Regions from separate parts of the Cobetia sp. MC34 genome, predicted to be linked through region 1. Evidence: predicted binding sites of a transcription regulator. Region 1 holds the regulator's gene; each other region holds the start of a gene.
What was found. The regulator sigma-54, encoded in region 1, starts transcription at its own class of promoters, with help from an activator protein. The targets are predictions, from matches to a motif close to TGGCACNNNNNTTGCTNT.

Region 1 (7,917 bases):
GACAATGGGAACATGGCCGCTGTCTTGCAAAGGATTGGGGGGATGCGTTTAATGGCGCGGTTCCCGGCGATACGCCACCGCCCTGCCCCCTGCCCCGAGAGTTCTGATGCTATATCCCATCCTTGCAGTCGTCATCGGCCTGATTGGTCTTGTCTGGAGTGCTGATCGCTTCGTCGAAGGAGCCGCGGCCACTGCGTGGCGCGCCGGGATGAGCAAACTGCTGATCGGGATGACGATCGTCTCCGTCGGCACCTCTGCCCCCGAGATCGTCGTCTCCATCATGGCCTCTCTTGATGGCACTCCGGATATCGCGACCGGCAATGCGCTGGGCTCCAACATCGCCAATATCGGCCTGGTGCTCGGCGTCACGGCGTTGATCGCCCCGATTCCGGTGCATTTCGGGCTGGTGCGCCGCGAGCTGCCGCTGCTGCTGGCGGCCACGGCGCTGGGCGGTTATGCGCTGTCCAACAGCGGGCTCGAGCGTCTCGATGGCATCCTGTTGCTGGCCCTGCTGGTCTTCACGCTGGTGTGGCTGTTCAAGGTCGATTCGCCGAGCGAGGCGGAAAGCCAGGATGACGTGCCCGAAATGAGCACCGGACGCGCCATCTTCTGGCTGCTGGTCGGGCTGGCGGTGCTGATCGCCAGCTCGCGTGCGCTGGTGTGGGGAGCGACCGACATCGCCCAGGCACTCGGCGTGCCGGAATTGATCATCGGCCTGACCGTGATCGCCATCGGCACCAGCCTGCCGGAGCTGGCCGCCAGCGTGGCCAGCGCCCTCAAGCGCCATCACGACATCGCCATCGGCAACGTCATCGGTTCCAACCTGTTCAACATCCTCGCCGTGCTGCCCGTGCCGGGCCTGCTGGCGCCGGGCCCGGTGGATGGTAGCGCCATCAGCCGCGACTATCCGGTGATGCTGGGGCTGACGCTGCTGCTGGCCGCGCTGCTCATCTGGCAGCGCCGTGGGCGCATCGGTCGCGGCCCAGGTGTTATCCTGCTCGCCTGCTATCTGGCCTACACGGCCTGGCTTGCCATCAGCCTGACTCGCTGACGGCAGCGTCTTCATCATCGTTTGCCACGCCGCCGCGCGGAATGACACGCCCTTTCCGCGCGGTTTGAGCCCTGGCCAACCACAGGCAACAATTCGATCATGACCGAGCCTTCCAGCACCCCGCACGCCACCGCGCCTGGCACTTCTGCGTCAAGTCAGACCGCCGCCAGCCAGTCCGTCGCCGATGAGACGCCGGCCAGCCAGGCGGATTTTCGCGCCAGCGCCCGCCGCACCTTCGCCATTGAAGAAGCGGCCATCGCCGCGCTCGAAAGCCATCTCGATGACGACTTCGACCGCGCCTGTCAGCTGATGCTGGCGACCAAGGGCCGCGTCATCGTCACCGGCATGGGCAAATCCGGCCATGTCGCCAGCAAGATCGCCGCCACCCTGGCCAGCACCGGCACGCCGGCCTTCTTCGTCCACCCCGGTGAAGCCAGCCATGGCGACCTGGGCATGATCACGCCGGCCGATGTGGTGCTGGCGCTGTCCAATTCCGGAGAGACCGCCGAAGTCACGGCGCTGCTGCCGCTCTTGAAGCGCATGGGCACCCCGCTGGTCTCGATGACCGGCAAGCCCGGCTCGACCCTGGCGCGTGACGCCGAGGCACATCTGGACACCAGCGTCGCCCAGGAAGCCTGCCCGCTGAATCTGGCACCCACCGCCTCGACCACCGCTGCGCTGGTGATGGGCGACGCCCTGGCGGTGGCACTGCTGGAGGCCCGCGGCTTCACTGCCGAGGAATTCGCCCTTTCCCACCCGGGCGGCAGCCTGGGTCGACGCCTGCTGCTGCGTGTCCAGGACGTGATGCATCATGGCGACGCCCTGCCGCGCGTGGCACTCGGCAGCCCGCTGCGCGATGCACTGCTCGAGATCACGCGTCAGGGCATGGGCTTCACCTGCGTGATCGATGATGACGACCACCTGGTCGGCGTCTATACCGATGGTGACCTGCGCCGCACCCTCGACCAGCACGGCGATCTGCGCGCGCTGAAGGTCGATGATGTCATGACCCGCGGCGGCAAGACCGTGCGCGCCAGCATGCTGGCCGCCGAAGCGGTGCGCATCATGGAAGAAAACCGCATCAGCGTTCTGGTAGTCTGTGACGAGGATGAGCACCCCATCGGAGCCATCCATATGCACGGCCTGCTGGCCAGCGGCGTGATCTGAACTCCCGCGGGCGTTCGCTGTCTCTGTTCGACGGCAGATCGTCCCGGCAAGACGCTACCGCTCAACGCCCATCAGCGCCGTTCACAGGACAGCGTCAAGCATGCACGGAGTGCGAGGATAAAGACCATGAGCGACACGAATTCCCTGAGCGAAGAATATCCGCAGGACATCATCGACCGCGCACGCCGTGTGCGTCTGCTGGCGCTGGATGTCGACGGCGTGCTCACCGACAACCGTCTGCACTACGATGCCAACGGTGTCGAGACCAAGTCCTTCCACGTCCAGGATGGCCATGGCCTCAAGCTGGTGCTGCGCAGTGGCGTTCGCGTCGCGCTGATCACCGGCCGCAGCTCGCCGATGGTCGAGCGTCGCGCCAAGGAACTGGGCATTCAGGATGTCATCCAGGGCCGTGAAGACAAGCTGGTCGCGCTGACCGACCTGTGCCGCGAGCACGGGATCGAGCTGGAAGAGGTCGCCTATTGTGGCGATGACCTGCCGGACCGCGAGGCCATTCGTCGTGTCGGTCTCGGCGTCAGCGTGCCCAACGCCATGGCCTACGTGATGAGCGAGGCCAACTGGGTCACCTCACGCCAGGGCGGCGATGGCGCCGTGCGCGAGCTCTGTGATCTGCTGCTCAAGGCGCAGGGCCACTGGGCCTCGGTGCTGGATACTTACCTGCAGGAGTCGCGTCCCTGATGTTACGTCTGCCCCGCCCTTCTCCACGTCTCTGGCTGATGCTGCTGTTGCTGCTCGTCGGTGGCGTGCTGGCGCTGATCGAGCAGCGCAACAGCCTGGAATCGACCGTCAATGTCGAGGTCGACAGCAGTGAGCCGGATTACTATCTCGACGGGGCAGACATGACACGCTTCGATGCGCGCGGCGTGGCGATCCAGTCCATGACCTCGCCGCACATCGAGCACACGCCAGGCGATGACGTGACCCGGGCGCAGACCCCGAAGATTCGCACCAACGACAGTGAAGACCGCCGCTGGTATGCCACGGGTGACAGTGGCGTGTTGAGTGCCGGCGGCGACACCTTCACCCTCGAGGGCAATGCCAGACTGCGCCAGCCCGATGACCGCTGGACCCTCGATACCGATGTCCTGCACTACAGCCGTGATCAGAATCGCGCCTGGAGTGACGTGCCGGTCGTGATCACCCAGAATGGCCAGCATGTCGAAAGCGACAGCTTCAGCGCCGACCTCTCCCGGGACTCCGCCGTGCTGCAGGGCCGTGTTCGCAGCGTCCTGCAACCCGGCACGGGCCAGAGCGAGGCCAGCAAGGAAGCCGAGCGCATCGACTCGGGCACCGACAGCACCACCTCCGATGATGGGCGCGTCAACAGCACCTTCGAGGCAGCGCCTGCCAGCGGTGAATGAACCCGCCGGGCTGGCCGTCACGCCATGACCCGCGCCGCAACACCTTCTTCTCTGCCGCTCGATGGCATCATTGCTCGGGCGGCGACCCCGTCATGCCAAGGAGCCACCATGACTTCCACGACTCGCAAGCCCTTGACGGCCTGTCGCCAGACCCTCAACAGCGGTGTCATGGCGCTCTGCCTGGCACTGGGCATGTCCACCTTCGCCCCGGCCGCCATGGCGCTGGACAGCGATGCCAGCCAGCCGATCAACATCGCCGCGGACGCCCTGTCGCTCGATGACAAGGCCGGTACCGCCACCTACACCGGCCAGGTGGAAATGCGCCAGGGCAGCATGAAACTCGATGCCAGCCGCGTCGATATCAGCCGCGCCGGCAGCGGCGAGATCTCGCTGGTCAAGGCCACCGGCAAGCGTGCCTACCTGGAACAGCAACCCGCGCCCGACGAGAAGCTGGTCAAGGGCTGGGCCGACACCATCCGCTACCATGCGCTGGAGCGCCGCGTGGAACTGGTCGGCAATGCGCGTCTCGAGAAAGGCGATGACACCTTCGAAGGCGGCTACGTGGAGTACTTCCTCGACAAGCGCCAGGTGAACGCCAACAACAGCAAGACGGCACAGCAGACCGAAGGCGGTCGCGTGCACATGACTCTGACGCCGCGCGGCGCCAATGCCAGCAAGGAAAACTGAGTCATGACTGCTGCTACTCCGCGTACGCTGAGCGCTCGCCATCTGGCCAAGGCCTACAAGGGCCGCAAGGTGGTCAAGGACATCTCGCTGGAGATCCGCCAGGGCGACATCGTCGGCCTGCTGGGCCCCAACGGCGCCGGCAAGACTACCTCGTTCTACATGATCGTCGGGCTGGTGCGCGCCGATGCCGGCAACGTCTCCATCGATGACAAGGACCTCTCCGCTGCCGCCATGCATCAGCGTGCACGTGCCGGCATCGGCTATCTGCCGCAGGAGGCGTCGATCTTCCGCAAGCTGTCGGTGGCCGACAACATCATGGCGATTCTGGAGACCCGCAAGGACCTGGATCGCAATGGCCGCAAGGCACGCCTTGAAGAGTTGCTCGAGGAATTCAGCATCACGCACATCCGCGCCAGCGCCGGCATGAGCCTGTCCGGCGGCGAGCGTCGTCGGGTCGAGATCGCCCGTGCACTGGCCACCGAGCCGGACTTCGTATTGCTCGATGAGCCCTTCGCCGGCGTCGACCCCATCTCGGTGGGCGAGATCAAGAGCATCGTGCGCCAACTGCGCGATCGTGGCATCGGCGTGCTGATCACCGACCACAATGTGCGCGAGACGCTCGATATCTGTGACACCGCCTATATCGTCGGCGATGGCCAGATCATCGCCCACGGTGACGCGGACTCCATCCTGGCCAACCAGCAGGTGCGCGACGTCTACCTGGGCCACGAGTTCACGCTCTAGGGTCAGCGGCTGCGCTGAGTCCTCGCGAGGTAAAAGCTTCGAAAGCCGCTGCGTGATTTTATCGCGTAGCGGCTTTTTCATGTCTGACATCAGACGCATGCATGACGTCCATACCACCTTGGTGGAAACATGGCATGCAAGTTGCTTGAATATTCACGACAACCACTTGTCAGTGCCCCGAGTCACGGTATAGCGTAGTAAGCACGTTCCTTTGCCGTGAATTGACTGACTCCATGAAACCCACCCTGCAACTCCGCCTCGGCACCTCGCTGACCATGACGCCGCAGCTCCAGCAAGCGATCCAGCTGCTGCAGCTGTCGACGCTCGACCTGCGTCAGGAGATTCAGCAAGCCCTCGAGTCCAACCCCATGTTGGAGCTCGACGAGGACTACGAGTCGCTGGATGTCGTCGAGACACAGGATTCGAGCGAGATCTCCACTGCCGACTCCTCGAGCGAGATTCCCGAGGAATACCCCCTCGACAGTGACTGGTCGGACCTCTACCAGGACCACGCCGGTAGCCTGACCAGCTCCGGCAGTGGCAGCGGGAGCGAAGAAGGGCCGGACTTCGATCGCAATACCAGCGTCGAGAGCCTGCAGGACCACCTGCGCTGGCAGCTGGCGATGACCGACCTCGATGGCCGTGAACGCCAGATGGCGGAGAGCCTGATCGATGCCGTCGACGGTGCCGGTTATCTGAGTCTGTCACTCGATGAGCTGGTCGATGGCCTGCGCGGCCAGGGCCTGCCCGGCCTCAAGGCCTCCGAACTCGAGCAGGTATTGCTGCGTCTGCAGCAGTTCGACCCGACCGGCGTCTTCGCCCGTGATCTGCGCGAATGCCTGCTGCTGCAACTGGCACTGCTGCCGGATGACCTGCCGCTGCTGGCGCAGGCGCGCCGCCTGGTACGTCAATTCCTCGAGGCACTGGGCAACGATGACCGCAAGCTGCTCAAGCGCCGCCTGAGCCTTGACGATGACGAGCTGGATCACGTCATCCGCCTGGTACGCGCGCTCGATCCGCGTCCGGCATCCGCCTGGGGCGAGCCCGCCAGCGATTACGTGATCCCTGATCTGCTGGTGCGCCATACCCGCCATGGCTGGCAGGTCGAGCTCAACCCGGAAGCGCTGCCCAAGCTGCGCATCCAGCCGGAATACGCCGCGCTGATCAAGCGTGCCGACAAGTCCGCCGACAACACCTTCCTCAAGGACAACCTGCAGGAAGCGCGCTGGCTGATGAAGAGCCTGTCATCACGCAATGACACCCTGCTCAAGGTCGGCCGCGAGATCATGGCGCGCCAGATCGACTTCCTCGAGCAAGGCGAGGAAGGCATGAAGCCGCTGATTCTGGCCAACATCGCCGAAGTGGTCGAGATGCACGAATCGACCATCTCGCGGGTCACGACCCAGAAGTACATCCACACCCCGCGCGGCGTCTTCGAGCTCAAGTTCTTCTTCTCGAGCCAGGTCGGTGGCAGCGGCAGTGGCGACGCCCACTCAAGCACCGCCATTCGTGCCCGCATCCGCAAGCTGATCGCGGAAGAGCCGGCCCGCAAGCCTCTCTCCGACTCGCGGCTGGTCGATCTGCTCGCCAGCGATGGCATCGAGGTCGCACGCCGTACCGTGGCCAAGTATCGCGAGGCGATGGGCATCCCCTCCTCCAGCGAGCGCAAGCGTCTGGCCTGAGGCGTCACCTGCGGCTGCCATGCCCTGCTTTCACCTCCACAATGGCAGCCGCCGCCAACCTCAAGCGCTGGATTTTCCGCTCATCAGCCTCTGACTTCGCGGGCAGCGGTACGCCTGTCGCGCGCTCGGTCATGCCGTCAACCGCTCATCAATTGCCCGTCATGGGCCATGACGGCGCGCAGGATGACGGTAAAAAACCGCCGTTCCGGCAGCGTCATTCACCGTCAATCGCATGTTTTTAAAGTCACTTTTGCGCGTATTGCACCTGGATGACACCCGGAGAACCTCCCGGAACGCCGCTTGCTCCACGCAATCGAAGCGCCTGAAAGGCGACGTACATGCAGGCATTGGCGACGAAAACCCGCCTTCTTGCGCGTCTTTCACGCACCACCCACCAGACGTGCCCTTGAAGTCCACTCCGTTACCCCTCAATGAGTTGAAGACAAGCACTGAGCCACGATGCAGCGCAGCGTTGATCTTTGCGCAAAGCTTGGGCATTGTCGGTACAGACGCTCACGACATCTGACGCCACTGGCAAGGGTGCGAAAACATCGCCAGACGGTGGCCGTCAAGCCTGTTGCAGAGCGTCCGATCAGGGTTTGCTCGTAGTCAAAAAGGGTTACAATTGAATGGCAACCCGCTGGATAAAGGAGCGTGTCCATGCAAGTGAATATCACCGGGCATCATGTGGAACTTACCGATCCTCTCCGCGATTACGTCAACGAGAAGCTCGCTCGCCTCGAACGGCATTACGACAACATCACCAATGTTCAGGTGACACTGTCGATCGAGAAGGAGCGCCAGCAGGCTGCCTGCACCTTGCACGCGGCAGGCGCTGACCTCCACGCCCTGGCAGAAGACCCCAACATGTACGCTGCCATCGACGCGCTCGCCGACAAGCTGGATCGCCAGCTGGTCAAACACAAGGAAAAGTCCCAGGCTCGCTCTCAGGGCACCGGGACCCGTTGACCTTCAGCCATGACACTTGATCAGATCCTTCCCCCCGAGCGCACGCTTTACGGTGTCCCCGGGGGGAGCAAGAAGCGGGTGCTTGAATTCTTCAGCACCTTCATCGCACAGAACATTCCCAGCCTGGATAGCCAGGAAGTCTTCTCGCGCCTGATCGGGCGCGAGAGACTGGGGTCGACCGGCATTGGCCACGGTGTGGCCGTGCCCCATGCACGCAGCCCGCATTGCAAGACGCCAA
Region 2 (7,917 bases), on a different contig from region 1:
GCCTTCATCGCCGATCACCTCCGGCAGGCTCGGGTCGTAGTCGGCGCTCAAGGTGATGGCGCTGCCTTCCGCCTGCAGCAAGGCTCGCACCCGCTCGGTCACCGCATGCACATTGACCGGCGCCTGCAGCGGCGGCCGGTTCGGCCCGAGCATGCGATCGACCAGATCACGCAGGCGGTCCACCTCCTCGATGATGATGCGCGTGAACTCCACCATCTGCGGTTCGGGCAGGTCACGTTCGAGCAGCTGGGCGGCGCCACGAATACCGCCGAGCGGATTCTTGACCTCATGCGCGAGACCACGCGTCAGCACCTTGACCGCCTCCTGGCGGGCGATCAGCGCTTCTTCGCGCGAGATCTGCATCAGGCGGTCACGCGGTTCTATCTCGACCAGCAGTTCATTGGCGCTGATGGGCGTCGCGGTGAAATCCACCGTCAGCGCTTCATTGGCCGCGTTGATGATCTCGGCCTCACGCTGGGTGTAGGGGTGCTGTTCCTCCAGCGCCTTGCGCAGCACATTGATCAGGGTGTCATCCAGCCCGGTCATGTTGTCGGGCGTACTGCCCTTCACGCGCACCAGACTCACCGCCAGCAGCGTCTCCGCGGCGGGATTCATCCAGACCATCTGCAGCTGTGAGTCCAGCACCACCACGGCAGTGTTCAGGTGTTCGAGCAGTCGTTGATGCATGGGTTTGTTCGCCATCTGCAGTACGTCTCCCTGTTCTGCAATAACCGCGCCAGTCTGGTGCAGGCACCGAGAACACGGCGTCCGATGCTGTGCAACCATTTCTGGCCCCTCATATTGGCACCAAAATGGTGCAGACGAAAAATCGCGCTCGAACTCGCGTTGCCTCGCTTCACCGCCAGGCGGCCCGACATCGACTGTCCCAGACACGAAAAAGCCGCCCGAAGGCGGCCTGTCAGCGAAGGAGAAACGCGCGAAGAAAAAGGCCGCCCAGACGCTGCTAGCCACCGCCAGCATTGGCAGGGTTGTTGGGGTTGCGAGGCAGATTGACGCTGGCGCGCTGCACATAGACCACCTTCGGCTCGCTGGTCTGGCGCACGCGGCCGGTGGAATCCAGCAACTCCGCCTGGATGACATGCTTGCCACGCTCCAGCGCCGGCACCATGAAGACGGTGCTGTGCATGGCGGATTGAGACGGCGCACCGTCCACGGTCACGCGCACCTTGTCTTCCGGGCGCAGCTTGGGCTCGATCCCCAGGCGCACCGCCAGATTGCCCGCCTGCCCGGTCTGCAGCGTCTCCTCGTTGGACGGGCTCTGGATGGTGAAGGTGGTATAGCCACGGAAGGCCACATCCACCGCAGGCGCCCGGGTGCGGGTGCTCTCGCTGGATGAGGAAGAACTCACGTGCGACGGCGTGCTGCGCCGCGGCGGCAGGGATTCCGTCGACGGCACCACGCTGAGCGGCGTCAGCTGCACCTTGCTGCCGCCCGCAGGCTGATCACTGAAGACCACGTTGCCGTTGGCATCGACGTGACGATAGACCTGGGCCGCCTGAAGATCGAACGACAGGCTCGACAGCATCAGCGTCGCTGCCAGCAGCAGGCACTGCAGTGGCTCGGGGCGCGCTGCAGGCAGTGCACGCGAGTCAGTCGCGGGGTTCGCGACGCGCAGGGAGGATACGAAGGGCCACATCCGAAGATTCCTGAAGAGAGTCATGGGAGGCCAGAAGCCGCAGGCAGCTCCAGCGGGTTGGGTCTATCGACAGGCGATCCTGCTGCCTGATGACAAGGCTAACAAGTTACAAAGCTTACCGCGTTGATGCCAGCATTTGGGGCCTTCGACAAGACGCCTGTGTGCATTGACTGTCACGCAAGGCTACCACCGCGCCCTGCATATCTGTCAGCAGCATGGCCGTTCTCAGGGAAAAGGATCAGGGGCAGAGCAAAGGATCAGAGCAAAGAGATAGAACGAAACAGGGCCATGATGAAAAACAGGGCCACAACGAAAAACAGGGCCACACCTGTCGGTATGGCCCTGCTGTCGTCATCGTCCGGGGCTTGCCTTCACCGGGAAGGCACTCCGTCAGATGGCGTGGCTAGCGAATGGCTGCCTCAACCTCTGCAGCGCTTGGACGCTGCTGTACTTAGGCGTTGCAGTACTTAGACGCTGTAGTACATGTCGAATTCGAGCGGGTGAGTCGCCATGCGCAGGCGCTGGATGTCTTCGCCCTTCAGCTCGAGGTAGGCATCGATCATGTCGTCGGTGAAGACGCCGCCCTGGGTCAGGAACTCACGATCGCCGTCCAGCGCGGTCAGGGCCTGTTCGAGGCTCTCGGCCACGGTCGGGATGGACTTGGCTTCTTCGGCCGGCAGGTCGTAGAGGTTCTTGTCCATCGCGTCGCCCGGGTGGATCTTGTTCTTGATACCGTCGATACCGGCCATCAGCATCGCGGAGAACGCCAGGTACGGGTTGGCCGTCGGATCCGGGAAACGCGCCTCGACACGCTTGCCTTTCGGGCTGGCGGTGTACGGGATACGGATGGAAGCGGAACGGTTGCGGGCAGAGTAGGCCAGCATGACCGGCGCTTCGAAGCCCGGCACCAGACGCTTGTAGGAGTTGGTGGACGCATTGGTGAAGGCGTTCAGGGCACGAGCGTGCTTGATGATGCCGCCAATGTAGTAGAGGGCCATTTCGGACAGACCCGCGTACTCGTCACCGGCGAACTGGTTGTCGCCATCCTTCCAGAAGGACTGGTGAACGTGCATGCCGGAACCGTTGTCACCGACCAGCGGCTTGGGCATGAAGGTCGCGGACTTGCCGTAGGCGTGAGCCACGTTGTGGATCACGTACTTGAGTTCCTGAACCTCATCGGCCTTCTTGACCAGGGTGTTGAACTTGACGCCGATCTCGTTCTGGCCGGCGTTCGCCACTTCGTGGTGGTGAACTTCGACTTCCTGACCGATGGCTTCCAGGGTGTTGCACATGGCAGCACGGATATCGTGGAAGCTGTCGATCGGCGGGACCGGGAAGTAGCCGCCCTTCAGACGCGGACGGTGACCCAGGTTGCCGCCTTCCGGCGTGGAATCGGTCGCCCAGGCACCTTCTTCGGAAGAGATCTTGAACATGGAACCGTTCATCTCGTTCTTCCAGTGCACTTCGTCGAAGATGAAGAATTCCGGCTCCGGACCGAAGAAGGCGGTGTCGCCCAGACCGGTGGACTTCAGGAATTCCTCGGCGCGCTTGGCGACGGAACGCGGGTCACGCTCATAGCCCTGCATGGTGGCCGGCTCGATGACGTCACAGCGCAGCACCAGGGTGGTGTCTTCGGTGAACGGGTCGAGGAAGGCAGTGCCGTCGTCCGGCATCAGGATCATGTCGGATTCGTTGATGCCCTTCCAACCTTCGATGGAGGAACCATCGAACATCTGGCCGTTCTCGAAGAATTCCTCATCCACTGTACGCGCCGGGATGGAGACGTGCTGCTCCTTGCCCTTGGTGTCGGTGAAGCGCAGATCAACCCACTTGACTTCGTGTTCTTCAATCAGGGCAAGTGTCTTCTCAGCCATGGTAATTCTCCGATGGAGCCGGCGGCTCTGGTTACAGTTGGTGTCAGCGTTGTCTGGGGTTATTGCTCTATTTTGTAAGCCTTTTCTCTCATGGTCGGCGTCGTTATGCCAGCCATCAGACAGGATGCTTTAACAATGCAGCGAGCGTGCCAGAATGGCGCACGCCGCAGCGCTCATTTCAGTAAGCTCATGAATATGCTGAAAAAAAACATCACCATCTTCATGCATGCAGCACGAAAACCCGACCAAAGATGGGCCGACAAGGTGCAAAAATTCTTGCCGCGCAGTGCAGATTCATCATTTGAGTGCACCAAAAAACGCCATTGCTCCACATTGGTGCAAAACGCTGAATCCCGGGGATTTCTCCGCTCACACCCGATGATCACGTCAGCATCACATTGCGGTCATTTCTTTCTTTCATCCTCATGTTTGCCTCGACTCGCAAGTTTTTTTCATCCGCGACAAGGGCGCAGAAAAGACTTGAGAGACAACCATTTGGGCACTTCAGGCCAATTGAAGGCACTCGCTGACTCGCCTCGTGAATGTACGATGCTGGCAGGAGGCATGCCATGCCCCCTATAATGCGCCCCAAATCACAAGCGCCCGGTACGCGAGCGCCCATTTTCCGCACAGGTTCCCGTCGTGATCGAGAAACTTCGCAACATAGCCATCATCGCCCACGTTGACCACGGTAAAACTACCCTGGTCGACAAGCTCCTGAGTCAGTCTGGCACCCTGGACCGCAAGGCCGAGGGTCAGGAACGCATCATGGATTCCAACGACCAGGAAAAAGAGCGCGGCATCACCATTCTCGCGAAGAACACCGCGATCCAGTGGAACGACTACCACATCAACATCGTGGATACCCCTGGGCACGCTGACTTCGGTGGCGAAGTCGAGCGCGTGATGTCCATGGTCGATTCCGTGCTGCTGCTGGTCGATGCCGTCGATGGCCCGATGCCGCAGACTCGCTTCGTTACCCAGAAGGCATTCGCCCAGGGCCTGAAGCCGATCGTCGTCGTCAACAAGATCGACCGTCCGGGCTCTCGTCCTGACTGGGTCGTTGACCAGATCTTCGATCTGTTCGACAACCTGGGCGCGACTGACGAGCAGCTCGACTTCCCGATCATCTACTGCTCTGCCCTCAACGGCATTGCCGGTATGGATCCGGAAGACCTGAAAGACACCATGGACCCGATGTTCCAGTCCATCGTCGACATCGTCGAGCCGCCGAAGGTCGAGCTGGACGGTCCGTTCCAGATGCAGATCTCCGCACTGGACTACAACAGCTACGTCGGCGTCATCGGTCTGGGTCGCATCAAGCGCGGCGCCGTCAGCCCGGGTCAGCAGGTTTCCATCATCACCAAGGAAGGCGCTGTCCGTAAGGGCAAGATCGGCCAGGTCATGACTCACATGGGTCTGGACCGCGTGCAGACCGACAAGGCGACTGCCGGCGACATCGTCTGCATCACCGGTATCGAGAACCTCGCGATCTCCGACACCATCTGTGACACCGCCACTGTCGAGGCGCTGCCGCCGCTGACCGTCGATGAGCCGACCGTCTCCATGACCTTCCAGGTCAATGACTCTCCGTTCGCCGGTCAGGACGGCAAGTTCGTCACCAGCCGCAACATCCGTGAGCGTCTGGAACAGGAACTGATCCACAACGTCGCGTTGCGCGTCGAGCCAGGCGAGACTCCGGAGAAATTCGTCGTCTCCGGTCGTGGTGAGCTTCACCTCTCCGTTCTGATCGAATCCATGCGTCGTGAAGGCTTCGAGCTGGCCGTGGGCCGTCCGGAAGTGATCATCAAGGTCATCGACGGTCAGAAGCAGGAACCGTACGAAGAAGTCATCATCGACTGTGAAGAGCAGCACCAGGGCTCCATCATGGAAGAACTGGGCTACCGCAAGGGCGAGCTGACCAACATGAACCCGGATGGCAAGGGTCGTGTGCGTCTGGACTTCATCATCCCGTCTCGCGGTCTGATCGGCTTCCGTGGCCAGTTCCTGACCATGACGTCCGGTACCGGCATCCTGACCAGCCGCTTCGATCACTACGGTGATCTGAAGGAAGGCGCAGGCGTCGAGCGTCGCAACGGCGTCATGATCTCCATGGTGCCGGGCAAGGCACTGTCCTACGCCCTGTACACCCTGCAGGAACGTGGCAAGCTGATCATCGGTCACGGTACCGAAGTCTATGAAGGCATGCTGGTCGGTATCCACAACCGTGCCAATGACCTGGTCGTGAACCCGACCAAGGCCAAGAAGCTCGATAACATGCGTTCTACCGGCAACGATGAAAACATCGTGCTGACGCCGCCGATTCGTTTCACCCTGGAACAGGCGATCGAGTTCCTGGATGCCGATGAGCTGGTGGAAGTCACTCCGCTGCACATCCGTATCCGCAAGAAGCACCTTAAAGAGAACGAGCGCAAGCGCGCCAGCAAGTAAGCTGGCCCAGCCTGCCCCCTGCCTGATGGCAGGGGGCATCGTGCTCAAACGCAAAAGACCCGCCAACTCGGCGGGTCTTTTGCGTTTGAGCACTTTTCGCTGTTGCCGCAAAGGACAGCATGACCATCTCTCTAGTACTTATGAATGTCATTGCAGGAAGTGCGTCGCTATTAGGGCTCGCAGAATAAGGGAACTTTGCGCGATACCTTGGCCTGAGGCATCTCTAACACTTAAATGAGGGTTATATGAGGCATATTCGTGTTGCGCATATAGCGTCTTCATTCAGAGCATGCCACACGCGGCCACGCCCCTGCGCAACGTAATGTCTTGATCTGTTGATAGCGCGCAATCACACGTCACCGAGCGAGGATAAATCGTCGAATTCTAATGATGCGTCGCGTTTGAACGACGCAAGAACGAGACGTCGATGCGCAGTCACTAGGGTCAACGCAACGGAGCAGGTATCTTCTGCCGGAGCTTTCTTTATGCATATCCTGCAGTTAACGAAGACTTGTTCGCCACACGCCACCCGGAGCAGGGTCCTCTTACCGATCCTCGTGAGCACTCGCCATGTGTCGCCATTGCCAAGCCCGGTGTGTGCAATGCGTCACGAATACGCTCCAGAAGACCCGTATGAAAGGATTCAGCAATGAGCATCAAGCAACGCCTCGAAGTCCTGCCATGGGACACGCTGGCGCGTTACCGCCTGATCGAGATCATCGCCTTGTGGGAGGGGCGAGTCACTTCGCGTCATCTGGGCAACGCCTTCGGTATCGCCAGACAGCAAGCCTCGCGCGTCATGAAGACCTACCGCGAGACGGTCGCCGAGAACAATCTCGAATATGACCCCGTCATCAAGGGCTACCGTCCGTCGGCGAATTTCTGCCCCATGCTGACGCGGGGTGAGGTCGATGAATACCTGCAATTGCTGGGCAATCACGACAATCTGAATCCGCATTTCACCGGGTTGGGGCTAGGCCAGGCAAACACCGAGGCCCTGCGCCTGCCGTCACGCAGCGCCAGTCCGCCGGTGGTCAGGGCCTTGATCGAAGCCGCCAGTCAGGGCGCACGCCTCGAGGTGACCTATGCCTCTCTCAACTCACCCCAGGGGGAGGAGCGCATCCTGTGTCCGCATACGCTGGTCTACGCCGCTGGCCGCTGGCATGTGCGCGCCTTCTGCGAGAAGAACCGGGCTTTTCGTGACTTCGTGCTGTCTCGATTCCGCGCGGTGCCGGAGCTGTTCGGTGAAGCCCTCGAGGGCAGCCAGCGCGAGTGTGATGAAGGCTGGGAGACGCGCGTCACCTTGAAGCTGGGCGCCGACCCGCGCCTGAAACCCGCCGAGCGCGGCCTGATAGAACAGGACCACGGCATGGTGGATGGCGAGCTGCACCTGCCGACACGCGGCGCTCTGGTGCAGTACGTCCTGCGCGAGCTAGGCATCAATCCGGACCATCTGGAAGAGTCTCCGCGCGCCCAGCAGCTGGTCGTGCTCAATCGCGACGAGATCACTGACTGGCTGTTCGTCAGCTCCAGCGCCTGACGCGGGAGTGAGCGGGTCTGCCCTCGCGCTGACCTCAGTTGCCTGAATGGGCTATCCATCGCCGAGCGAAGTTTATATGATGACTTCTGCACACAGTCCTTCGCCCTTCCCGGCGGAGGGCTGTTTTTTTGGTGTCCAGCAAGGCCTTGCTCGCAAGGGGCTGACACCACGACTGACAGGAGGTCTCATGGCCACACTTCCCTCGATCATCATCAATCGTCTGGACGCCGAACGCCTCGAGCGCCTGATTGATCACGTTTCCGCCGCCGACCGTCAGGTGGCAGAACAGCTTGAGGACGAGCTGGAGCGCGGCGAGGTCGTCGAGCCTCACGAGGTGCCCGCCGATATCGTCAGCATGAACAGCCGCGTGGAGTTCACGGACCTGACCCGCCAGC
Region 3 (7,917 bases), on a different contig from region 1:
TCCACAGGATGCGGTGATGCTGCGGCAGATGTGAGAAGAACTCCTTGGCATGCTCGAACTGGTCACGGTCGGCGCGGTCCAGCCCGATCACGATCTCGCTGAGGTACGGCACCTGGGCCAGCTCCTCGACGATATGCTTGAGCGCCGGGCCTTCCAGCTCGGAATACAGCGACGGCAGAATCAGGCTCATCGGTCGCTTGCGGGAGAAGCGCATCAGGTCCGCTTCGAGATCTTCCACCGGACGATCGGTCAGGTTATGGAAGTTGGTGATGATGCCATTCTGGTAGAAATCGCTCATGTCAGCTCCTTGTCATGCCGAAGACACGCATCAGGCAGGCGTCAGGCGCCCAGACCTCTGGATGTCCATTCTTCCGGCTGGCCATTGGCCAGCCAGTGACGCAATCCCTCGACCCATCCCTGCGGTCCGGGGAGATTGGCGCGAAAACAGCGGCGTTCATCCGCCAGTTGCGGATAATCGGCAAGCTCCCGATCACGCTGTGAGGTATCACCGACGCCGGGGATCAGCACAGCGTTGTCGACGGCGGCCAGCAGTGGCAGGTCATTGGCGCCATCGCCGAAGCCCAGTGTCCAGGGGCGCACCCGCTCGCAGAGCCGGTAGCGGGCGATCAGATAGCGCGCTGCCACGCCCTTGTCACTGTCCCCGATCACATGGTGGAAGCGCCCACCACGTGTCAGCTTGAGGCCATGACTGGCCAGACGCGTGCGAAAGTCCTCGAGACGCTCCGGCGCGTCACGCCACACCAGCGGTTCACTGGCATCACGCTGTCCCGCCAGGGCCGCGTCGCCCTCCCCCAGCCCCGTCAGCTCACTGATTCTCGCCACCGACATCGAGGCGAAGCCCTCGAAGGCGAATTCCCCGATCAGCTCCTCCAGCACCGCGAGAATCCTGTCGCGGGGCATCGCCACCGCGATACGACACAGGCCGTGTGCATCCGGGGCGCTGGCCTCTTCCAGCGGGTAGGCACTCAACCAATCGGCCGGCAGCGCCACCACGCCGCCGTTCTCGGCGATCCACGGCTGGCCCGCCAAGCCCAGCGAGCCCATCAGCGGCGCCAGTTCGGCCGCCGTCTTGGAGGTGTTGGGGACGATCCAGGCACCGCGCGCGCGTAGGCGGGTCAGCCAGCTGCGCGCCGGCCCCGGCGAGTAATCGTGGTGATCCAGCAGCGAGCCATCCAGATCGGTCAGCAACAACAGCGGTGCTTGAGTCTCTGACATGTGAACTCTCCTCGTGAAGTGCTGCAGCGTGTCGGGGGTCACCTCGACAGGATCTCGTGGCACCGGACAGGCATTGCAAGAGCATTGCAGGGAATGTGCCAAGATGGTGCATCTGCCATGACAGCCTGCCCCCTCTCATCGTGACTGTGTTTGTGCATCCGCTCATTTGCACCATAAAAGAGCACAAAGCCTGCCTTGCATGATGCCTCGCCACACGACGGCGCAAATCTTTCATCACCAACGACGACGCCCTCGCATCTGCGAGGGCGTCGAGTCTTCGGCAAGCGGGCAACGCCTGTTGAGCCTAGACCAGCCACAGCGACAGTTGCGGCCACAGCAGCAACATCGCCAGCACGCACAGCTGGATGGCGATGAACGGCAGCAGCGAGACGAAGATATCCTTGAGACTGATGCCTTCCGGTGCCACGCCTTTCAGATAGAAGGCAGCAGGCCCGAAGGGTGGCGACAGGAAGGACACCTGCATGTTGACCGCGAACAGCACACCGAACCATACCGGGTCGTAGCCGAGCTGAACGATGATCGGCACGAAGATCGGCAGGGTCAGCATCGCGATGCCGATCCAGTCGAGGAACAGCCCCAGCAGCAGCAGGATCGCCATCATCACCATGATGATCGCCAGCGGCGGGATATCCAGGCCGAGAATCATGCTCGACACGAAGCGGTTGCCGCCCATCAGGTTGTAGACCCCGACCAGCGCCGCCGCGCCGATACCGATCCAGATGATCATGCCGCAGGTGTTCATGGTCTGGGACAGCGCACGCTGCATCAGGGTGATGGAGAACTCGCCGCGCAGCATCACCGCCACCAGCACGCCGAAGCTGCCCATCGCCGCGGCTTCGGTCACCGAGGCCACGCCACCGTAGATGGAGCCCAGCACCAGCCCCGCGATGACCGCCGGCACGCCGATGGCCTTGAGCAGCTCACGCTTGCTCTGGAAGCTGGCGCGGCGCTCCTCCTCGGGCATCACCGGCCCCAGTGAAGGGTTGCGCAGACAGCGGATCAGCACGTAGATGATGTAGCTTGCCATCAGCACGATGGCCGGGGTGATCGCCGCGGTGAACAGGTCCGCGATCGACTGGTTGGCGATCAGGCCATAGATGATCAGCACGATGGAGGGCGGCATCATGGTGCCCAGCGAGCCACCGGCACACACCACGCCGATGGCGATGTGCTTGTCATAGCCGAGCCTGAGCATCTGCGGCAGCGCTAGAATCCCCAGCAGCACGATCTCGCCGCCGATGATGCCGGACATCGCGGCGAGGAAGAACGCCACCACGATGGTCTGGATCGCCACGCCGCCGGGCAGTCGCCCTGCCATCACGCGCATGGCATTGAACAGGTCCTTGGCGATCCCCGAGCGATCGAGCAGCGAGGCCATCAACACGAACATCGGCACCGCCACCAGCGAATACTCGGTGACGAAGCCATAGACACGACTGGTGACCAGCGGCAGCGCCATCGGGCCGAACCAGCCGAAGGTATAGGCCAGCGCGACCAGACCGGTGACGAAGGCCAGCGGCAGGCCGGTGACCAGCAGCGCGAAGATGCCGCCGACCAGCAGCATCGTAGCCGTTGCGATATCCATCAGCGCGGCTCCTTGTGGTCAACTGCGGCGTCGGGAGCGGCATCGGAAGTGGCGTCGGATGCGCCACTTCCCTCACTGCCGCCCTCGGGCGGACGGGGCGAGAAGAAGGTCTGGTAGAGATGCCACAGTGCCTGCAAGGTCATCACCGCCAGCGCGAACAGGATCACGCCCTTGGTCAGCGCCGGAAACGGCGGATTCCATGAGGTGCCGGAACGCTCCAGCTGCCACTCGCCCAGCGGACTGTGCGAGGCACGCCAGAACATCACCCAGCCCGCATAGCTCATCGCCAGACAGAAGACGAACGTCATCACGTCATTGAAGCAGTCCAGCACGTAGCGAAAGCGCGTGCCGACCAGGTCGTAGAGCACACGCACGCGAATATGGCGATTGTTGGCCAGGGCCGCCGGGCCGCCCAGCGCGAAGCTGGTCGCGACCAGGAAGATCACCGTCTCGTGCACCCAGGAGGTCGGCGAATCGAGGCCATAGCGCATCACCACCTCGAACACGCTGATCGCCATCGCCAGCAACACCAGCCACGCCGCGGCGCGCGTGCCCTTGCCCACCAGGCGGTCCAGCGGCGTCCGCGTGCCCAGATTCGGGTCGTGGTCATCCGACGCCTCGGGTAGCCCCGGCGACGCCACATCATGTTCTGCCATATCGAATTCCTTGCTGACTCGCTGCCTCAAGGAGAATCGGCGCGCCCAGTGAGCACGCCGACCTTGATCTCCTGCGTCTTTATCGTTCTGCGATCGTGTCGCCAAAAGCGTGGTTAGCTGATGCCTCTTGCCACACGGCGACTGGCGCCCATCCCGCGCGCCAGCGGGCTCACATCAGGTTGCGGTCGGTCAGGAAGCTGACCACGGACTCGTAGACCTTGCCGGTCAGCTCATTCTTCTCGGCCCACACCTTCCACTCCTGCTGCGCGATGCGACGGAACTTGGCGCGCTCCTCCGGCGCCATGTCGATCACCTCGATATCCGGATTGGCACGCGCCGCGCTCACCGCCTTGATGTCACGCGCCTTGAGGGTGAAGACCATGTCGTAGGCCATCGCATCGGTGGCGCTCTCCATGATCGCCTTGAGATCCGCCGGCAGGCCGTCCCAGATGCCCTTGTTCATCGACACCGCCACCATCGGCAGGGAGTGGAAGCCCGGGTAGGACGGGTACTTGGCGAAGCTGTGCAGGCCCTGGTCATCATTGGTGGCGAAGACGGTGTAATCCGCCGCGTCGATCACGCCCTTCTCCAGGCCGGTGTAGACCTCGGAGCCCGGCAGGTTGACGGGCGCCGCGCCGGCCTTCTGGAAGATGTTGTAGACCATGCCTTCCGGCGCACGCACCTTGAGGCCCTTGAGGTCATCGACGGTGCGCACCGGCTTCTTGGAGACGAAGGACTCAAGCCCGGTGGCGCCCGCGCCGATCAGATGCACGCCGTAGGGCTCGACCAGCTCGTTGTAGAGCTCCTCACCGCCGCCGTGCTGCATGTACTCGAGATATTCCAGCGGGTCACCCCAGGCGCCCACCAGGTTGCCCAGCATGCCGAAGGCCGGATTCTGGCCCGAGAAGTAGGACGGATCGGTCAGGTGGCCCTGCAGGATGCCGGCGCTGACGGCATCCAGCGTCTGGTTGGCCTGCACCACGGCATTGACCGGCAGGATCTCGATGGCGATGCGGCCATCCGACATGGTCTTGATGCTGTCGGCCCAGGCCTTCTTGACCTCGAACTGCGGCTCACCGGCCGTCTCGGAGGTCTGGAAGGTCCATTCATACTCGGCGGCCCAGCTCGGTGTGGCGATCAGCGTGGCGGCCACGGCGGTGGACAGAGCCAGCGCCTTGAGCGTGACACGGGCGGGAGCGGCAGTGGTGAGCGGCGAGGTAGTGGAACGCGGCATGGTGAAACTCCTGGCTTGTTGTTATGACGTTCTAGGGTCAGTGGAAGACGTGCTGGCACTCCCCGGCGTGGCGAAACGCCGCGAGGTGCCGTTCACTCGCTTGATAGCGGTGCAGACAGGCTGGGCAGCTGGCCGAAGCGGCGCAGCAGCTCCAGCGGTTCCTGGGCGCGCCCGGCGGGATGGCTGCCTTCAGAGGCCGCAGGCATGGCAAGCCCGAGGTCCTGACCGGTGCGGTCCAGCACATGCAGGGTCGCGGCGTGGGCGGCATCGGGCTGGCGCAGACGAATCGCCTCCATCACCGCGCGATGGCGGCCGAGGCTGTCACCCAGCTCCGAGGCATTGTGATTGGAAGTCGCCACCAGCAGGCTGATCGACGGCTTGAGCACATGGCCAAGCTGCGCCCAGATGACGTTGTGGGTCGCGGCGAAGATGGCGTCGTGGAAGGCAATATCGGCGCGGTCGAACTCCTCCATGGCGCTGCCGCCATGCACCGCTGCGGCCATGCCGTCGTAGGCCTGCTCGATGGCGGACAGGTCCTGGGCGGTGGCCTCGGTGGCCGCCAGGGCGGCGACGAAGGGTTCGATGGAGATTCGGAAAGCGTAGATGTCCCGTGCCAGCTGCGGATGCGGCATCGCGTAGCGCGTCATCCAGCCGGTGACGCGCGGATCGAGCAGATGCCACTCGCTGAGCGGATTGACGCGGGTGCCCTGGCCGGTGGTGCGGGTGAGAATCCCGGCATTGACCAGGCTCTGGATCGCGGTGCGCACGGTGGCGCGGCTCTGGGCGTGCTGATCACACAGGTCCAGCTCACGAGGAATCAGGCTGCCCGGCGGGTAGCGATTCTCGAAGATGGCCTGCGCCAGCCATTCGGCGACATCGACACGCGCGGTCGAGGTGTCTCCAGCTGAGGCAGACGTTCCAGAAGAGGCATTGGTGCGCGGGCTGCCGCCAGCGGCACTCGTGGGAGGCGTGGTCATGATCGAACGTTCCTTGATGGCGTGGCGCGTCATTTGTTGCTCGCGCACATCCTTCATGGGATGCATCGCGGCGCGCTCTTGTCCGTCAAGGAATAGCCCATGTCAGACATGCCAACAAGACACCCTAGACCAAGGGTGAGACCCGACTTTGGTCACACCTTTACGCAACTCCCTGTTGCGAAAGGGCTATTCAGGTACTGGCAATTTCCCCGTGTGCTGGCGTCAGGCCGTGAATCGCACGCGCCCGATCGACACCGTACGCTCGGCACCGCTGTCCGCGACCACCCTTCTCAGCGCTTCCTCGCCTGCCGCGCCGAAGCTGGCCGACAGCTCGATCTGGCTGACGCCCTGGGCGACCAGCTCACTGACCAGCCGCTCGGCCGCTCGCAGCGTCCCCAGCGTGGCGACGGAAATGCGGACCTCGCCGCTGCCCTGACTGCTCAATGAGGTATTGCCGCTGTTCTCGACTAGGATCAGAAAGGCATGGTGCTGCATGACGGCCATGGAAGCCTCCTTGCACGAAGATGAGCAGAGTGTGTCCGGCATCGAGAATAGCGTAGCGCGTCCGCTCCCGGGCACAGGCTGATCTTTCTGAGCGCTGGTTGACCACTCTCCCACCCCGCTGCGCACCACGCCACTCGGCCTAGGCTGGCCGTGGTGCGGGCACAAAAAACGCCTGCCGCTTGCGCGACAGACGTTTCTTGTCTGATGCATGACAGCGTTACGCCGCTGTCAGCACTGCTGCGATGAGGGCCAGCCGGGCTGGCACCTCGTCACGCCTCAGGCGTAGACCGGCAGACGTGCACAGACGGCGGAGACCTTGGCCTGCACCTCGGCTTCGGCAGCGGCGGAATCGCCAGCGACCATCGCATCGAGGATATCGCAGATCCAGCCGGCCAGTTCCAGACACTCCTGCTCCTGGAAGCCACGCGTGGTGACGGCCGGAGTCCCGATACGCAGACCGGAGGTGACGAACGGCGACTGCGGGTCACCCGGTACGGCGTTCTTGTTGACGGTGATGTGGGCACGGCCCAGCGCAGCGTCAGCGTCCTTGCCGGTCAGACCCTGCTTGACCAGAGACAGCAGGAACAGGTGGTCTTCGGTGCCGCCGGAGACGACTTCGAAGCCGCGCTCCAGGAACACGGACGCCATCGCCTTGGCGTTCTTGACCACTTGCTTCTGGTAAGTGGTGAAGGCCGGGTCCATCGCTTCCTTGAAGCAGACCGCCTTGGCCGCGATGACGTGCATCAGCGGGCCGCCCTGGCCACCCGGGAAGACAGCGGAGTTCAGCTTCTTCTCGATGTCGGCATCGCCTTCGGCGGACAGGATCAGGCCGCCACGCGGACCGCGCAGGGTCTTGTGCGTGGTGGTGGTAACGACGTGGGCGTGGGGCAGCGGGCTGGGGTAGACGCCAGCGGCGACCAGACCGGCCACGTGCGCCATGTCGACCAGCAGGTAGGCACCCACTTCGTCGGCGATCTTGCGGAACTCGGCCCAGTCGATGATCTGGGAGTAGGCGGAGAAGCCGGCGATGATCATCTTCGGCTTGTGCTCACGCGCCAGACGCGCGACTTCGGCGTAGTCGATCAGGCCGTTCTCGCCCAGACCGTACTGCACGGCGTTGTAGTGCTTGCCGGAGAAGTTCGGACGTGCACCGTGAGTCAGGTGACCGCCCGCGTCCAGGCTCATGCCCAGAATGGTGTCGCCCGGCGAGACCAGCGCCTGGAAGACGGCACTGTTGGCCTGGGAACCGGCGTGCGGCTGAACGTTGGCGTAGGTAGCACCGAACAGTTCGCAGGCACGATCGATGGCCAGCTGCTCGACCTTGTCGACGAACTCGCAACCGCCGTAGTAACGCTTGCCCGGGTAACCTTCCGCGTACTTGTTGGTCAGCTGGGAGCCTTGCGCCTGGATGACGCGGGGGCTGGCGTAGTTCTCGGAGGCGATCAGCTCGATGTGAGCTTCCTGGCGAACGACTTCGTCGTCCATGGCGCTCAGGAGCGCATCATCAAAACCGGCAATCTGCATGTCACGGGTGAACATCGGGTGTCCTCGCCTGAAGGGTGATGACGACAGCGAATTCCGGCGCGGCCGGCTCGCCATCTGGGGGTAAGATCAGGACCAGCATGATACCTCAGCCAGCGGTCCGATTCACATGAATCAGCATCATTGTTAACGCAAGGCGGCCCCATGATCGAGACAACGATC
Region 4 (7,917 bases), on a different contig from region 1:
TCGAGTTCCGCCTGCCGGACGCCGGCTGTAACCCCTATCTCGTGCACGCCGCCATCATCGCGGCGGGGCTGGATGGCGTGGCGCGCAAGCTGGATCCGGGCACGCCCCACAACATCAATCTCTACTCGCTGACCCCGAGCGAATGCGCCGAGAAGGGCATCGAGAAGCTGCCGCAGAATCTTTCGCTGGCCATCGATGCGCTCGAGGCGGACAGCATTCTGCGCGAGAGCCTGGGCGAGGGAATCTGCGCCGAGTTCATGCGCCTCAAGCGCGAGGAATGGCTGGATTACAACGCACAGGTCAGTGCCTGGGAAGTCCAGCGCTACGCCGAATTCTTCTGATCTCATCCGGCGGCGCTCGCGGGTCTCGCGGGTCATGCCAGACGAGGGTCGCCACTGTCACCACCACGCTCAAGACACCAGGCAGGAGACGCCTCCTGCCCGTGAGAGGACATCACCATGTGTGGAATCGTAGGGCTTTATCTCAAGAACCCGGCGCTGGAATCGCGCCTGGGGGAACTGTTCGAGCCGATGTTGATCGCGATGACCGATCGCGGCCCGGACAGCGCCGGCTTCGCCATCTATGGCGACGAATTTGACGCTGGCATCAAGCTGACGCTGCAAAGCGATGGTGCCGATGAGGATTGGGAGGCGATCGCCAAGGGCCTGGGCGAGCAGGTCGGCACGGTGGCGGACTGGTTCAGCAATGCCAGTGTCGCGGTATTCAAGATCGCCGGGGAAGAGAGCGCCGTGCGCAGCTGGCTTGCCGACAGCGCCCCGCAGATTCGCGTGCTGAGCGTGGGGCAGAGCATCGAGATCCTCAAGGCGGTGGGCCTGCCGGCCCATATCGCCAGCCTCTATGGACTCAAGGGCATGCAGGGCAGCCACATCATCGGCCATACCCGCATGGCGACCGAAAGCGCCGTGACCCTGCAGGGCAGCCACCCGTTCTCCACCGGGCGTGACCTGTGCCTGGTGCACAACGGCTCGCTGTCCAACCACAACTGGCTGCGCACCAAGCTCAAGCGTGAGGGCATCAGCTTCGAGACCGACAACGATTCCGAAGTTGCCGCCGGCTACCTGACCTGGCGTCTGGAGCAGGGCGACAGCCTGGAAGCCGCGATCACCGGTGCCCTGAAGGACCTTGATGGCTTCTTCACCTTCACCATCGGCACGCGTGATGGCTTCGCCGTGGTACGTGACCCGATCGCCTGCAAGCCAGCCGTGATCGCCGAGACCGATGACTACGTGGCCATGGCCTCGGAATACCGTGCCCTGGCCAGTCTGCCGGGCATCAAGGAGGCCCGCGTGTGGGAGCCGGAACCCGGCCGCCTGTATCTGTGGGAAAAAGACACCGCCCGTTCGGAGGCCGCGTAATGATGAAGACACACGATCTGGCCGTTGAAGGGCTGCGCGAATTGAACCAGGCCCTGCACGATGCCGATACCCTGAAGGAGGCGCGTGAGTGGCGAGTGGTCAATTCCGACGGCGCCCACAACATCGCCTGCGGCATCAATGACGATATCAGTGTCGATATCGATGGCCATGCGGGCTATTACTGCGCGGGCATGAACCAGAAGGCCAGCGTCACCATCCACGGCAACACCGGGGTCGGGGTGGCGGAAAACATGATGTCCGGCTGCGTGCGGGTCAAGGGTGATGCCTCCCAGTCCGCGGGCGCGACCGCCCACGGCGGCCTGCTGATCATCGAAGGCAATGCCTCGGCGCGCTGCGGTATCTCGATGAAGGGCGTGGATATCGTCGTCAAGGGCAACATCGGGGCCATGAGTGCCTTCATGGGCCAGGCGGGCCGCATGGTGGTCTGCGGCGACGCCGGTGAAGGGCTCGGCGATTCGCTCTATGAAGCGCGAATCTACGTGAAGGGCACGGTCGCATCGCTGGGTGCGGACTGCATCGCCAAGGACATGCGTGCCGAGCACCTGGAAGAACTGGCGGAGTTGCTGGCGAGTGCCGGAATCGATGAAGACCCGGCCAGCTTCACGCGTTATGGATCCGCGCGTCAGCTCTATCACTTCAAGGTCGACAACGCCTCAGCCTACTGATCAGGATGCTCAACATGACCGACGAGACTCAAACACAGCCCTACAACCCGGCACTGCGCGAATCTGCGACCTTCGGCCGCGATGTCATCCATGAGATCCAGCGGGCGGCGGAGACGGGAATCTACGATATCCGTGGCTGGGGCGCCAAGCGCAAGGTGCCGCATTTCGATGACCTGCTGTTCCTCGGCGCCAGCATGTCGCGCTATCCACTGGAAGGCTATCGCGAGAAGTGCGAGACCGAAGTCGTGCTCGGCACGCGCCATGCCAGGAAGCCGGTCGTGATCAGCACGCCGGTGACCATCGCCGGCATGAGCTTCGGTGCCCTGTCCGCTCAGGCCAAGGAAGCGCTGGGGCGTGGTGCCTCGGAAATCGGCACCTCCACCACCACCGGCGATGGCGGCATGACCCCGGAAGAGCGCGGCCAGTCCTCGCGACTCGTCTATCAGTATCTGCCGTCACGTTATGGCATGAACCCGGACGACCTGCGCAAGGCCGATGCGATTGAAGTCGTGCTCGGCCAGGGCGCCAAGCCCGGCGGTGGCGGCATGCTGCTGGGCCAGAAGATTTCCGAGCGGGTCGCGGGTATGCGCACGCTGCCGCAGGGCATCGACCAGCGCAGTGCCTGTCGCCACCCGGACTGGACCGGCCCGGATGACCTGGCGATCAAGATTGCCGAACTGCGTGAGATCACCGACTGGCAGGTGCCGATCTACGTCAAGATCGGCGCGACCCGCACCTACTACGACGTCAAGCTGGCGGTGAAGGCGGGCGCGGATGTCATCGTGCTGGATGGCATGCAGGGCGGCACCGCCGCCACCCAGGATGTCTTCATCGAACACGTCGGCATCCCGACCATGGCCGCCATCCCCCAGGCCACCCAGGCACTGCAGGAGATGGGCCTGCACCGTGAGGTGCAGCTGATCGTCTCCGGCGGGATTCGCAATGGCGCCGATGTGGCCAAGGCGATCGCGCTGGGTGCCGACGCCGTGGCCATCGGTACCGCCGCCTTGATTGCGCTGGGCGACAATCATCCGCGCTATGCCGATGAGTATCAGAAGCTGGGGTCCGCCGCCGGTTTCTATGACGACTTCCAGGATGGCAAGTGTCCGGCCGGTATCTCCACCCAGGACCCAGAGCTGAGTCAGCGACTGGACCCGGTCGCAGCCGGCAAGCGTCTGGCCAACTACCTGCGCGTACTGACGCTGGAAGCCCAGACCCTGGCACGTGCCTGTGGCAAGTCGCACCTGCACCACCTGGAACCGGAAGATCTGGTCGCCCTGAACGTGGAAGCCGCGGCCATGGCCCGGGTGCCGCTGGCGGGCACCAACTGGGTGCCGGGACAGGGTGGTTACTGATGGCACGATCTCTATTGTGCGTGTTCCATTGCGCATGATTGTCATGGCAAAGCTGCGAAGCCTTTTGTCAGCAAGTTCGCCGCAATGTTGTCCAGGCAAGCTGTCGCAGTGACAAGAACTACGCTCCAGTGGATGTGGAAAAATATGACCTGACGCCATCGAGTCACTAAAGCGCCTCACCCTTCGGTGAGGCGCTTTCTTTTGTGCTGAGTCCAGTCAAGTAATCCGGCCAATATCATGCAAGCGAAAGCGCGTCAGAATGCTGGCGTTGGAGTAGCGCATGGTGTCGTGTCGATGGAGAGGGCGTGATTTTCTCAAGGCAGATTTTTTTCCATTCTTTCAGTATCTTGTGGTTATTTTATGAGAAAGATGTCAGGCGTAGAGGTTGGCTTGTGGGGTGAGATTGAATCAGAGCAATAATGGTGAATGAAAGTCGTTTTACCTGAGCTGAATGTTCTGTTTTGGTGCGCGAATGTCTCGATTGATTGTTCATATATGAAGCGGGGTTTTCAGGCGATTTTTCCGGGTATGTTGGGCAATGATTTCGCCGTCAATGGCACGAAATATGCTCAAGAAATGGAGTGGTAGTCGGATGCACGTCATCGTCAAGACGGCGGCATTACAACAAGGACAATTTCTCAGAGCAGGGTCGTGTCATGAAAAGCCCGCAATCATCCTCTGTCACTGCCGGGATTCGAAGTCGGCAACACTATCCACGCATCGAGGCGCTGCCCGATGCCCAACGCTATCTGGTGGCATGCCAGTCTCCCGAGAGCCTGCCAGGCACTGGTGAGGCGGCGGGCAACGCCCGTCAGCAGCTGCAGATGCATTGTCAGCTGATCAGTACGCTGCTCGATCAGCTCGGCAGCCACGAGGTGGGAGGCGCCGTGCAATCCGCCCCGGCAACAGAGGCGTTGCCCACGGGGCCCGCCGACAACGCCCGCCTGCATCGCTGGTATGACGTCGATGACCGCCCGAAGGCCTGCGACGCACTGGTCGGCGCCATCAGCGAGATCGGTGTCGCGGGGTGTCTGGTCATCATCGGCAGTGAGCATTTCGTGTGGCAGGTCGCCAATCTGGCTCAGCAGCAGGGGCTGCTGCTGGACGACATGGTGATGTTGCCGGTCGCTGCCCTGGGGCGGCATGTGTTCTGCGTGCACTGTCAGCAGGTCAGTGAGCATGTCATCCACTCGCCGGCAGCCTGTGATGGCTGCGGTTTGATGCTGGAAGTGCGTGATCATTTTTCCAAGCGTCTCGGCGCCTACATGGGCGTGCGAATCGATGCGGAAGCCCCGGGAGAGATTCCCCCACAGGAGGAGGTGGCACCATGTCTCGCTTCATGAAGGCGCGGGTCGCCGCGGTCGATCAGCTCAGCAGCAGCGTGCGCCGTCTCACTCTGGTGCCTGCCGATGAGGCTTCCCCCTTCACGCCGTTCTCGCCGGGCAGTCATGTGGTGCTGGGCATTCCGGGAGAAGGGCGGGTGTGTCGCAACGCCTACTCATTGATCAGCCCGCCGGATGATCCCTCGCATTACTGCATCGCGGTGCGTCGTCAGCCGGTCTCGCGTGGCGGCTCCGAAGCCATCCATTCCCGTGTGCAGGTCGGTGACGAGCTGGAACTCAGCCCGCCGGCCAACCTGTTTCTGCCGCACTGGCAGGCGCGCCATCACCTGATGCTGGCAGGCGGCATCGGTATCACGCCGTTTCTCTCCTACCTGCCGGAGCTTGAGCGGCGTGGCGCCAGCTGGGAGCTGCACCTGCGCAGCCAGGACCTCGACGTCGCCCGCTTCCCGGAGGCCGCACCCTATCTGGCGAGTGGCAACATCACCCAGCATCGTCTCGAACGCCCGAACCTGAAGGCCTTGCTGGCGCGTCAGCCCGCCGGCACGCACGTCTATCTCTGCGGCCCGCAGGCCATGATCGATGCCGTGAAGGAAGCGGCACGCGAGCTGCACTGGAGTCTCGCGCGCATCCACCACGAGGTCTTTGCCGCCCCGGAACCGGGGACTCCCTTCACGGCCGTGGCGCGCGCCAGCGGTGTGGAAGTGGCGGTCGGCGCCCAGGAGTCGATGCTGGAAGCGCTGGAGCGCAGCGGTGTCGAGGTGACGAGCCTGTGTCGTGGCGGCGTCTGCGGGCAGTGTCGGGTCGACATGCTGGAGGGGGAGGCGGAGCACCGTGACGCCTTCCTCGATGAACAGGAGCGGGCCAGTCAGCGCTGCGTGATGCCCTGCGTTTCCCGGGCACGCAGCCAGCGGCTGGTGCTGGATCTCTGAATACGTCTTTCGCGAGATGGACCCCCAAGGAGCAGGAACATGCAATTTTCCCCGCGAGATGACCAGGCGTTCCATGGTCTGTTCACCTTCAAGAATTCCGATCACGCCATCCAGCGTTTTCCCTTCCCGTTCCCGGAAGATGAGTACCGTTACTCGGTCAATATCGAGCCGCATACCTTGCCCGGCAAGCCGGGTTCCATCACCGAGCACATGCTGGATATCGATGAGCACTATCTGAGCGAGATCGCCGAGCGTGAGCGGGTGCTGGCCAAGGACCCCAGGCGCTGCCTGGTGATGCCGCACATGCAGCCGGCCGCCTGGGACTTCCTGGAATTCGTGATGACGCATTACGCCAGGGACTATCCCGAGGCCTTCAGTTTCGAGCGCGACGGCGATGACTGCGTGTGGCGCAACCATCTGCTGGGGCTGGAGCAGGCCTTTTGCATGGGCGATGACGCCAGCCTGCCATTGCCACCGCTGGACTATATCGGCCGTCAGATGCAGGGCGATATCGCGTTGCTCGACCAGCGTGACGGTGACCTGTTCATGGATGCCGGCATGATCACCTGTCCGGCGGACTGGTCACTGGCCTTCGATGCCGGCATGAGCTTCAAGCAGTGGCATGGCCCGGTGCCGCTGGCGCATGAGATGGGCGTGTTCGATCGCGCGCTCAAATACCTGTGCGCCATCCAGGTCGGCGGGCCGGTGCGGCGTCTGAATTGGACCATGACCATCCATCCGCGCATGGACAGCTCCCCGGAGACCTATGCCGAGTGGGGCAGTGATCGCACCACCATCACGCCGGAAAACGCTGGCCGTGATGTGCATCTGCGGGTCGAGCTGCAGACGCTGGTGCGCATGCCGCTTAGTCATGCGCTGTTCTTCGGTATCCGCACCTATCTGATCAGTCTGGAAGACCTGTGTACCAACCCGGTCTGGCAGACGCGGCTGTTGAAGGTGCTGAAGACCCTGCCGGCGGAGCTGATCGACTACAAGGGACTGACGCGTTATCTGCCCAGCGTGCTCGAGTGGCTGGAAGTCCGCGAGGCGAGTGTCGCGACCAACACCGAGGCGACGGCGCAGGCAGCAGTCTAGACCACGCTCTCGGCAAGCTGCTTCTGGCAAATAGCTTCTGGCAAATAGCTCCTGATAAAGAGCTCTCGTCAAACAACTCTCGGCGCCGAGGGCGTGACAGGGAATGGATCGCAAGCCACTGACCACAGCGCTTGCGAATAACAACAAAGGGGAAACGCTGGTGAATATCGATGTGCTGCAACTCAGCTACGCGCTGGATACGTTCTACTTCCTGATGTGTACCGCATTGGTCATGTTCATGGCCTGCGGCTTCGCGATGCTGGAATCCGGGCTGGTGCGCTCCAAGAATACCGTCGAGATCCTGACCAAGAATGCGCTGCTCTACGGCATCGCCTGTCTGGTGTTCCTGGTGGTGGGCTACAACGTGATGTATCCCGGTGACAACGCCATCAGCAGCGTGATTCCGGGGCTGTCGTTCATGCTCGGCGCTGACAATAGCCTCAGCGACATCAGTGCTGGCGAAGGCGCCGCCTATTACTCCAGCATGGCGGACTTCATCTTCCAGGCGGTGTTTGCCGCCGCGACCATGTCCATCGTCTCGGGGGCCGTGGCGGAACGCATGCGCCTGTGGCCGTTCCTGATCTTCGCGGTGGTGATGGTCGCGGTCATCTATCCGGTGGAAGGTTACTGGAAGTGGGGCGGCGGTTTCCTGGATGCGATGGGCTATCAGGACTTCGCAGGTTCGGTGGTCGTGCACATGGCGGGTGCGGCGGCGGCATTGGTGGCGGTATTGCTGGTCGGTCCGCGCAAGGGTCGCTATGGCGTTGACGGCAAGGTGCGTGCCATTCCGGGCGCCAATCTGCCGATCGCCATGCTGGGCATGTTCATCCTGTGGATGGGCTGGTTCGGCTTCAATGGCGGTTCGATGCTCAAGATCGCCAGTCTCGATGATGCCAACAGCGTGGCGCGTATCTTCGTCAACACCAATGCGGCGGCTTCTGCTGGCATGGTGGCCGCGGCGCTGCTGTCACGCGCCATGTTCGGCAAGACCGACATGACCATGGTGATGAACGGTGCCCTGGCCGGTCTGGTCTCGATCACCGCGGAACCGCTGCTGCCGTCTGCCGGCCTTGCGGTACTGGTCGGCGCGGTGGGCGGCATCATCGTGGTGCTGTCGGTGGTGGGGCTTGATC

Region 2: the regulator sigma-54 is predicted to act here: its motif matches at 3,666-3,683, upstream of glnA (glutamate--ammonia ligase).
Region 3: the regulator sigma-54 is predicted to act here: its motif matches at 1,320-1,337, upstream of IZU87_RS08090 (HAD-IIB family hydrolase).
Region 4: the regulator sigma-54 is predicted to act here: its motif matches at 3,972-3,989, upstream of IZU87_RS06870 (dimethylamine monooxygenase subunit DmmA family protein).

Annotation. Positions count from the first base shown of each region.
Region 1 is NZ_JADPPY010000001.1:254,998-262,914, forward strand. It holds gene IZU87_RS01125 (calcium/sodium antiporter) at 107-1,051, shown strand; gene IZU87_RS01130 (KpsF/GutQ family sugar-phosphate isomerase) at 1,151-2,218, shown strand; gene IZU87_RS01135 (KdsC family phosphatase) at 2,345-2,914, shown strand; gene lptC (LPS export ABC transporter periplasmic protein LptC) at 2,914-3,597, shown strand; gene lptA (lipopolysaccharide transport periplasmic protein LptA) at 3,706-4,284, shown strand; gene lptB (LPS export ABC transporter ATP-binding protein) at 4,288-5,028, shown strand; gene IZU87_RS01155 (RNA polymerase factor sigma-54) at 5,262-6,710, shown strand; gene hpf (ribosome hibernation-promoting factor, HPF/YfiA family) at 7,371-7,679, shown strand; gene IZU87_RS01165 (PTS sugar transporter subunit IIA) at 7,689-7,917, shown strand, end outside.
Region 2 is NZ_JADPPY010000020.1:11,363-19,279, reverse strand. It holds gene glnL (nitrogen regulation protein NR(II)) at 1-702, opposite strand, end outside; gene IZU87_RS11610 (DUF4124 domain-containing protein) at 965-1,657, opposite strand; gene glnA (glutamate--ammonia ligase) at 2,125-3,531, opposite strand; gene typA (translational GTPase TypA) at 4,174-5,982, shown strand; gene IZU87_RS11595 (WYL domain-containing protein) at 6,632-7,522, shown strand; gene rnk (nucleoside diphosphate kinase regulator) at 7,710-7,917, shown strand, end outside.
Region 3 is NZ_JADPPY010000011.1:56,188-64,104, forward strand. It holds gene IZU87_RS08085 (glycosyltransferase family protein) at 1-298, opposite strand, end outside; gene IZU87_RS08090 (HAD-IIB family hydrolase) at 340-1,236, opposite strand; gene IZU87_RS08095 (TRAP transporter large permease) at 1,541-2,842, opposite strand; gene IZU87_RS08100 (TRAP transporter small permease subunit) at 2,842-3,498, opposite strand; gene IZU87_RS08105 (TRAP transporter substrate-binding protein) at 3,668-4,732, opposite strand; gene IZU87_RS08110 (FadR/GntR family transcriptional regulator) at 4,825-5,709, opposite strand; gene IZU87_RS08115 (DUF6506 family protein) at 5,932-6,213, opposite strand; gene glyA (serine hydroxymethyltransferase) at 6,490-7,752, opposite strand.
Region 4 is NZ_JADPPY010000009.1:30,999-38,915, forward strand. It holds gene glnT (type III glutamate--ammonia ligase) at 1-341, shown strand, start outside; gene IZU87_RS06855 (class II glutamine amidotransferase) at 459-1,376, shown strand; gene IZU87_RS06860 (GltB/FmdC/FwdC-like GXGXG domain-containing protein) at 1,376-2,062, shown strand; gene IZU87_RS06865 (FMN-binding glutamate synthase family protein) at 2,077-3,417, shown strand; gene IZU87_RS06870 (dimethylamine monooxygenase subunit DmmA family protein) at 4,074-4,760, shown strand; gene IZU87_RS06875 (PDR/VanB family oxidoreductase) at 4,745-5,689, shown strand; gene IZU87_RS06880 (heme-dependent oxidative N-demethylase family protein) at 5,729-6,784, shown strand; gene amt (ammonium transporter AmtB) at 6,945-7,917, shown strand, end outside.